2 regions of the Pseudonocardia ailaonensis genome follow, and region 1 is predicted to be linked to the other one. Evidence: riboswitches for the same ligand, from Rfam matches in the RefSeq annotation. Region 1 holds a riboswitch; the other holds the start of a gene.

Evidence for each region. Region 1 has a riboswitch for S-adenosylmethionine ahead of ABD324_RS17720 (DinB family protein). Riboswitches for the same ligand answer to the same signal wherever they lie in the genome.
Region 2: it holds a riboswitch for S-adenosylmethionine, as region 1 does, so the genes downstream of both, thrC (threonine synthase) here and ABD324_RS17720 (DinB family protein) in region 1, are expected to answer to the same signal.

The regions. Positions count from the first base shown of each region.
Region 1 is NZ_BAAAQK010000009.1:392,400-395,803, forward strand. It holds gene ABD324_RS17705 (transporter substrate-binding domain-containing protein) at 1-74, shown strand, start outside; gene ABD324_RS17710 (GNAT family N-acetyltransferase) at 140-841, shown strand; gene ABD324_RS17715 (nuclear transport factor 2 family protein) at 915-1,295, opposite strand; gene ABD324_RS17720 (DinB family protein) at 1,259-1,936, opposite strand; SAM riboswitch class I at 2,333-2,423, opposite strand; gene ABD324_RS17725 (FAD-dependent oxidoreductase) at 2,642-3,404, opposite strand, start outside.
Region 2 is NZ_BAAAQK010000007.1:34,302-37,705, forward strand. It holds partial or broken gene ABD324_RS14840 (ComEC/Rec2 family competence protein) at 1-35, shown strand, start outside; gene thrC (threonine synthase) at 435-1,697, opposite strand; SAM riboswitch class I at 1,704-1,849, opposite strand; gene holA (DNA polymerase III subunit delta) at 2,061-3,029, shown strand; gene rpsT (30S ribosomal protein S20) at 3,291-3,404, opposite strand, start outside.

The DNA.
Region 1 (3,404 bases):
CCTGGGGCCTGGGCAACGAGTCGGTGGCCAAGGCCGAGGTCAACCCGCCCGGCCTGCCCATCACCAACAGCTGATCCACACGGCATCGGGCGCCGGGACGGTCTCGGCGCCCGGTGCCGGCACACCAGGAATGAGGACCATGTCCGAGGACGTCTTGGACAACCCCGCCCGCGCCGCCCTCCTCGGGCCGCACGCGCACTTCGCCGAGCGGCACGGGCAGGTGCTGCGCTACCCGCGGGACATGTCGCCGTTCGTCAGCCTGCCCGACGCCCCGGACGACGGCACCTGGCGCGATCTGGCCGAGTTCTTCGGCCCCGGTGCGGAGGTCGCGCTCTCCGGCCTGCGCGGCGCGACGCCGCCGGGCTGGGACATCGTCATGGACGGCACGGGAGTCCAGCTCGTGGACGACGGCATCGCCGCGGCCCCGGACGCCGAGGCGGTCCCGCTCGGTGCCGCGGACGTCCCGGAGATGCTGGCCCTCGTGGCCCGGACCAGGCCGGGCCCCTTCCTGCCCCGCACCGTCGAGCTCGGGACCTACCTGGGAATCCGGCGGAACGGCGAGCTGATCGCGATGGCCGGGGAGCGCCTGCACCCGCCGGGCTGGACCGAGATCAGCGCGGTCTGCACGGATGCAGCCCACCGGGGGCAGGGCCTCGCGACCCGCCTGGTGCACGCCGTGGCCGCGGGCATCCGAGACCGGGGCGAGACCCCGTTCATGCACGCGGCCGCCTCCAACACCACCGCGATCCGGCTCTACCTGTCCCTGGGCTTCCGGCTCCGCAAGCAGACCCGCTTCGTCCAGCTCCGCATCCCCGCCGGGGCCCTCGCCGGGCAGGCGTAGGGCACCCCGGGCGTGGAGAGACACCCAACCGCCACAGTCTCCGCGGCCTCAGCAACCGAGACGGCCCGTGTTCTCAGGACTCGGATAGGTGGAGTGGCTGGACGGTGCCCTGGTGGAAGAACACCCGCCAGCCACCGTCACGACGCCGCCAGACCGAGCTTCGCAGCACGGTCAGATCCCGTCGTCGGCTGCGATAGGTCAGGAGCACGACGTCGTCGGCCAGTCGGACACCTCGGATCCGGTCGATCTCCGGGGGCTCCTTGTGGTCGTCGGGGCTCCCCATGAACGTGAGGATCGAACCCAGGTCCCATACCCGGCCGGAGGCCCCGAACTCGTGGAACTCCGGATCCAAGAGCTCCCGGAGCGCGGCGGGCGAGGCCCGGACCTCGTGCTCCAGGAGCCGGAGCTCGGATGCGATCACGTCGGGGATGTCGGCGTCGCGCTCGTCGGCCATGCAGGCGATCCTGCACAGTCGACGGACAGAGCGTCGATCGGTTTGCCTACGGACGGCGGAGGACTCGTGCGGGCGATCGCCTCGAGCCGCTCCCGATGCCGACGCCGCGCGGCCTCTCCCTCACGGGTGATCAGGGACAGCCCGTCCCGGTAACCCACCGCCCCGTCGACGAGCTCCCGGACGATGTCGGCGTGCCCGGCATGACGGTTCACCTCGGCGATGGTGTGGATCAGCATGTGCTGCAGCGTGACCGTCCTCATCGGCGCCGGCCACCACGGCACCTCGCCGACGGCGTCCAGGTCATTGCCGACGATCACGAGGTCGGAGGCCGCACACACTCGCCGGTACAGCTCGATCAGGTCGGAGCGGCTCTCGTCCTCGGTTGCCCACATGTCGGCGTCGGGCTCGGAATTCTCCGCGGTCCAGGGCAGGGACGGCGGATCGGGACGACCGAAGGCCGCACCGAAATGGCCCCACTCCACGGTGGCGAGGTGCTTGACGATCCCGAGCAGAGTGGTGCCCGTGGGGACGAGCGGTCGCCGGACGTCGTAGCCGGACAGACCCTCCAGCTTCCAGACGACGGCCTCCCGTGCCGTCCGCAGGTAGCCGTGGAGGTCCTCCTTGAGGCCCGGTGCCGTCACGTAAGCGACATGCCATCAAGGACACGAGCCGCTCCAGCTCCGGTACGACTGCCTGCGGTCCTGCGGTACTCAGCTTCGGCTGCCTCGAGTGCACGATCGGCGTCACCGTCCCCCGTGGATCGGACGTCGTGATGCTCGACGAGCCGTTCGAGGGACGCGAGGAGACGATCAGCGAGGTCGGTCCGTCTGGTGGCGACGACGGGGAAGGGCGGGACAGGCACGGCGGCACTCCGACGACACGCAGGAACAGGACGGCGGTGAGACCGCGGAGTCAGGTGCTCGCGGTCTCGGACGACGTCACCGACAGAGCGCGGCGCCGGTGCGGCAGAAGTCCACGTGCCGACGCCGCGTGCGGGACACGAGACCCTCAGTGGAGCACGGGACACGCACGGCCTTCTCCCATCGTCCCCGGCAGGAGCACCCGGCAGTGATCTGCGGGTTGCTGCGGCGTCCTCGAGCCGGGACTCTCGGCCGCTCTGGATGGATTCCCCCTCCACTGAACCTCGCCGCCCGATCCGGTGTCAAGCGCACCGGGTGTCCGCTCACCGATGTCCCGACCAGCGGAAACGTCCGGACAAGGTCCGTAGGTGCGGAGAACTGGGCCGAGCGTGCGCTCGCCCATGAGCTCGGCATCACGGGCGAGCCCTGAGCGCGATCAGGCCGGGACGGTGGGCCGAGGTTCGCAGCAGAGCATGAGGAGCCGAGTCACCGGGGTCCCACGGGGGAAACCGCGGTGGCGTCGGTGGCCATGTCGGCCAGGACCCGGCCGATCGCGGGGGCGAACTTGAAGCCGTGACCGGAGAACCCCGCCCCGACGGTCAGCGGCCCTTGCGCAACGAGGGCGAACTCCGCGTCCGGGGTCGAGGTGTACGTGCACTCCACCGTCTCCGCGGTGGACCCGTCGAGCCCGGGCAGATAGCGGTCGATGTAGTCGAGCAGGAGCCGGGCGGTGCGAGCGTCGGCAGGAGGCGGGGCCGCATCCGGGTCCCGGAGCCTTCCGACACCGTGGAAACCGAGCTTCACCCGCCCGTCCGGCGCCGCCAGCCCGTACACCGAACTCGGCCAGCCGTCCGTGACGTGATGGATGAAGGTCGGTCCCGACGGAACTCCCGGACGGCGGACGACGTGCACCGGCCGCTCCTGCGTCACCCGCAACGCAGGCAACGGGATCAACCCCGCCGTGAGCCCGGCCGACCACGCGCCGGCGGTCACGACGACCCGGCGCGCCCGCACCGTCCCCGCGGTGGTCCGGACGTCGACCCGGTCGTCCCCACCGATCTCCAAGGCCTCGACGGCGACGCGGTGGCGGACCACCGCGCCCCACCCGACCGCAGCGGCGCCGAACGCCGCGACGGCCTGGTCGGCGTGCACCCTGCCGGAGCGGTCCGGCTGGTGGAGCACCCGACCCTCGAACACCCGCCCCGGCCAGCGCTCAGCCGCCTCCTGCGGGTCCAGCCACTCGTAGGCG
Region 2 (3,404 bases), on a different contig from region 1:
ACCTGCGCGCCGACATCCTCAAGGTCCCGCACCACGGATCCCGCTCCACGAACCCGGACTTCCTGCGGGCGGTGTCGCCGCGGGCGGCGCTGGTCAGCGTCGGCGCCGGCAACCCCTACCGGCACCCCAACGCCGGGGTGCTCGACCAGCTGACCCGGTCCGGGACGGTGGTGCGGCGCACCGACCAGAGCGGGGACGTCGCGGTGACCGCCGCGGACGAGATCGTGGCCCGGGGCGAGCCGCTCCCGGCCCCGCGCGGGACGAGACGGGGGCGGCGCCGCCGGCGACGGCGTGGACGGGACCCCGACGACGGCGCCGGTCCCGATCCGCAGCCCCGGGTGAGGGCGCCGAGCACTGCCGCGGCGCCACCCGGCCGAGGAGGTCAGGCCCCGGGAGCGGTGGTGGACCCGCCGCCGCTCCCGGTGGGAGGACGCTCAGCGGCCCTCGAGGGCCTCCGCGACGGCGGCGCTGGTGGCCGGCACGGTGGCGGTCGGGCGCGCGGTGTCGGACACGGCGTCGAGGGTCTTGAGGCCGTCGCCGGTGATCAGCAGGACGGTCTCGGCATCCCGGTCGATCAGGCCGGCCTCGATCAGCTTCCGCGCGGTGGCCACCGTGACGCCGCCGGCGGTCTCGGCGAACACACCCTCGGTGCGGGCGAGGAGCGTGATGCCCTCGCGCACCTCGTCGTCCGTCACCTGGCCGACCGCACCGCCGGTGCGGCGCACCGAGTCGAGCACGTACGGGCCGTCCGCCGGGTTGCCGATCGCGAGCGAGCGGGCGATGGTGTCCGGCTTCACCGGCTGGATGAAGTCGACGCCGGCTTCGAACGCGGTGGCCACGGGCGAGCAGCCGGAGGCCTGGGCGCCGAAGATCTTGTAGGGCTTGTCCTCGACCAGGCCGAGCTTCACGAACTCGCCGAAGCCCTTGTCCACCTTGGTGAGCTGCGAGCCGGAGGCGACCGGGATGACGATCTGGTCCGGGAGCCGCCAGCCGAGCTGCTCGGCGACCTCGTAGCCCAGGGTCTTGGAGCCCTCGGCGTAGTAGGGCCGGACGTTGACGTTCACGAACGCCCAGTCCTCGTGCTCCGCGGCCAGCTCCGTGGCCAGGCGGTTGACGTCGTCGTAGTTGCCGTCGACCGCGAGCAGCGTGCCACCGTAGACGGCGGTCGTGGTGATCTTGGCCTGCTCCAGGTTGGAGGGGATCAGGACCACGGAGTCCCAGCCGGCCCGCGCGGCCGCGGCCGCCACGGCGTTGGCCAGGTTGCCGGTCGAGGGGCAGCAGAGCACGGAGAAGCCGAGTTCGCGGGCGGCGGCGAGGGCGACGGCGACGACCCGGTCCTTGAAGGAGTGCGTGGGGTTGCCGGTGTCGTCCTTGATCCAGAGCTTGCGCACGCCGAGCTCGGCGGCGAGCCGGTCCGCCTGGATGAGGCGGGTGAAGCCGGGCTCGGTGTTGGCGTGCTCGCGCACGTCCGACGGGACGGGGAGCAGGTCCTGGTAGCGCCAGATCGACTTGGGGCCGGCCTCGATGGACTCGCGGGTGACCTTCGGGAAGTCGTACGCGATCTCGAGTGGGCCGAAGCACTGGCTGCAGGCGAACTCGGCGGCCAGCGCGCTCTGGTGGCCGCACTCCCGACAGGACAGGGCGCGCGCGGAGCCGAGGTCGTACGAGGTCGCAGTGGTGTCAGCAGTGAGAGTCATCAGATCTCCTCATCTGTCCCGCTCGCGCGGGCCGGAATTGGCACCTGGTTCGTCGACGTGCGCACACCACGAAGGTGCAACGCGCGGATCGTCGTTCGACGCCGGTTGCCGGGGCTTCAACGGGCCGTTCCCTCTGCCCCTCTGGATGAGCCATGTGAAGTTGTTCCCCGGCCGCGGGCCGCACTGGGCCCGAAAGATCCGGATGCCGTGCACGTTACGGCACCTCGGGGCGCCCCTGCCAGCGGAATCCAGGATCTGGGAGCCGGGTCACGGATTGTCGGTGCGGTGCGCGACGATGCGGGGGACCCGTCCCCCGACAGCCCCGAGCCGCCCCGCGCGGCGCGGTACCGAGTGAGGAGCCCCATGCCGGCCACGAAGCCGCCCGACCCGCTCCAGCTGGTCGTGGGTGAGGAGGAGCTGCTGGTCGAGCGGGCCGTGCAGGGCATCCTGCGGGCGGCCCGGGCGGCGGATCCCGCGGCCGACATCATGCGGTTCAAGCCGTCGGAGATCACGCCGGGCGAGCTGGCCGGGCACCTGAGCCCGTCGCTGTTCGCCGAGGGCCGCGTCGTGGTGGTCCAGGGCGCGCACGAGGCCGGCAAGGAGGTCGCCGCGGCGATCCTCGCCTACGCCGCCGAACCCGCCGACGGGATCGTGCTGGTCGCGGTGCACGCGGGCGGGGCGCGCGGCAAGCAGCTGATGGACGACCTGCGCAAGCGCGGCGCGAACGTCACCCGCTGCGACAAGCTCTCCCGGGCGGAGGAGCGGGCGGAGTTCGTGCGCGCCGAGGCGAAGCGCGAGGGCGGGATGATCACCGCGGACGCCGTGGCGGCGCTGCTGGAGGCCGTGGGCTCCGACCTGCGCGAGCTCGCCGCCGCCACCGCGCAGCTCGTCGCCGACACCGGCGGCCGGGTCGACGGCGACGCCGTGCGCCGCTACCACCGCGGGCGGGCGGAGTCGTCCGGCTTCGCGGTGGCCGACAAGGCGGTGGCGGGGGACCGGTCGGGGGCGCTCGAGGCGTTGCGGTGGGCGTTGGTGCTCGGGGTCGCGCCGGTCCTGGTGGCCGACGCGTTGGCGGATGCGGTGCGCACGCTGGCGAAGGTCGGCTCGGCCGGGCGGGGGGATCCCAACCGGCTGGCCGGCAGCCTCGGCATGCCGCCCTGGAAGATCCGCAAGGCCCAGGGGCAGGTCCGCTCCTGGCACCCGGACGGGCTGGCGGTCGCGATCGCGGCGACGGCGCAGGTCAACGCGGACGTCAAGGGCGCGGCGGCCGACCCCGGCTACGCCCTCGAACGGGCGGTCCTGGCGATCGTCGACGCCCGCGGCACGAGCTGACCCCGAGATCCCGCCCGCCGGCCCGGTACCGCGCGGCGGCCCGTTCGCTCACCGGTCAGGAGCGAGAGTGCCGTTCGCTCACTAGGTATGAGCGAGAGTGCCGTTCGCTCATCCACGGGCCCGGCGCCCCAGCCCGGTGCCCCGGACACGACGACGGGGCTGCCCCACGGGAAAGGGCAGCGCCGTCGTCGGAACGCTCACCGAGGAGCGCGACCGCGCCCCGTCGGGCGCGGAGACTCTGCGATCAGGCCGGGTCCGGGATCAGGCCGAGAGCGAGGCGGCGCGCTTCGCGATCGCCGACTTGCGGTTGGCGGCCTGGTTCTTGTGCAGGACGCCCTTGCCGGCCGCCTTGTCGAGGGCCTTGGCCGCGGCGCG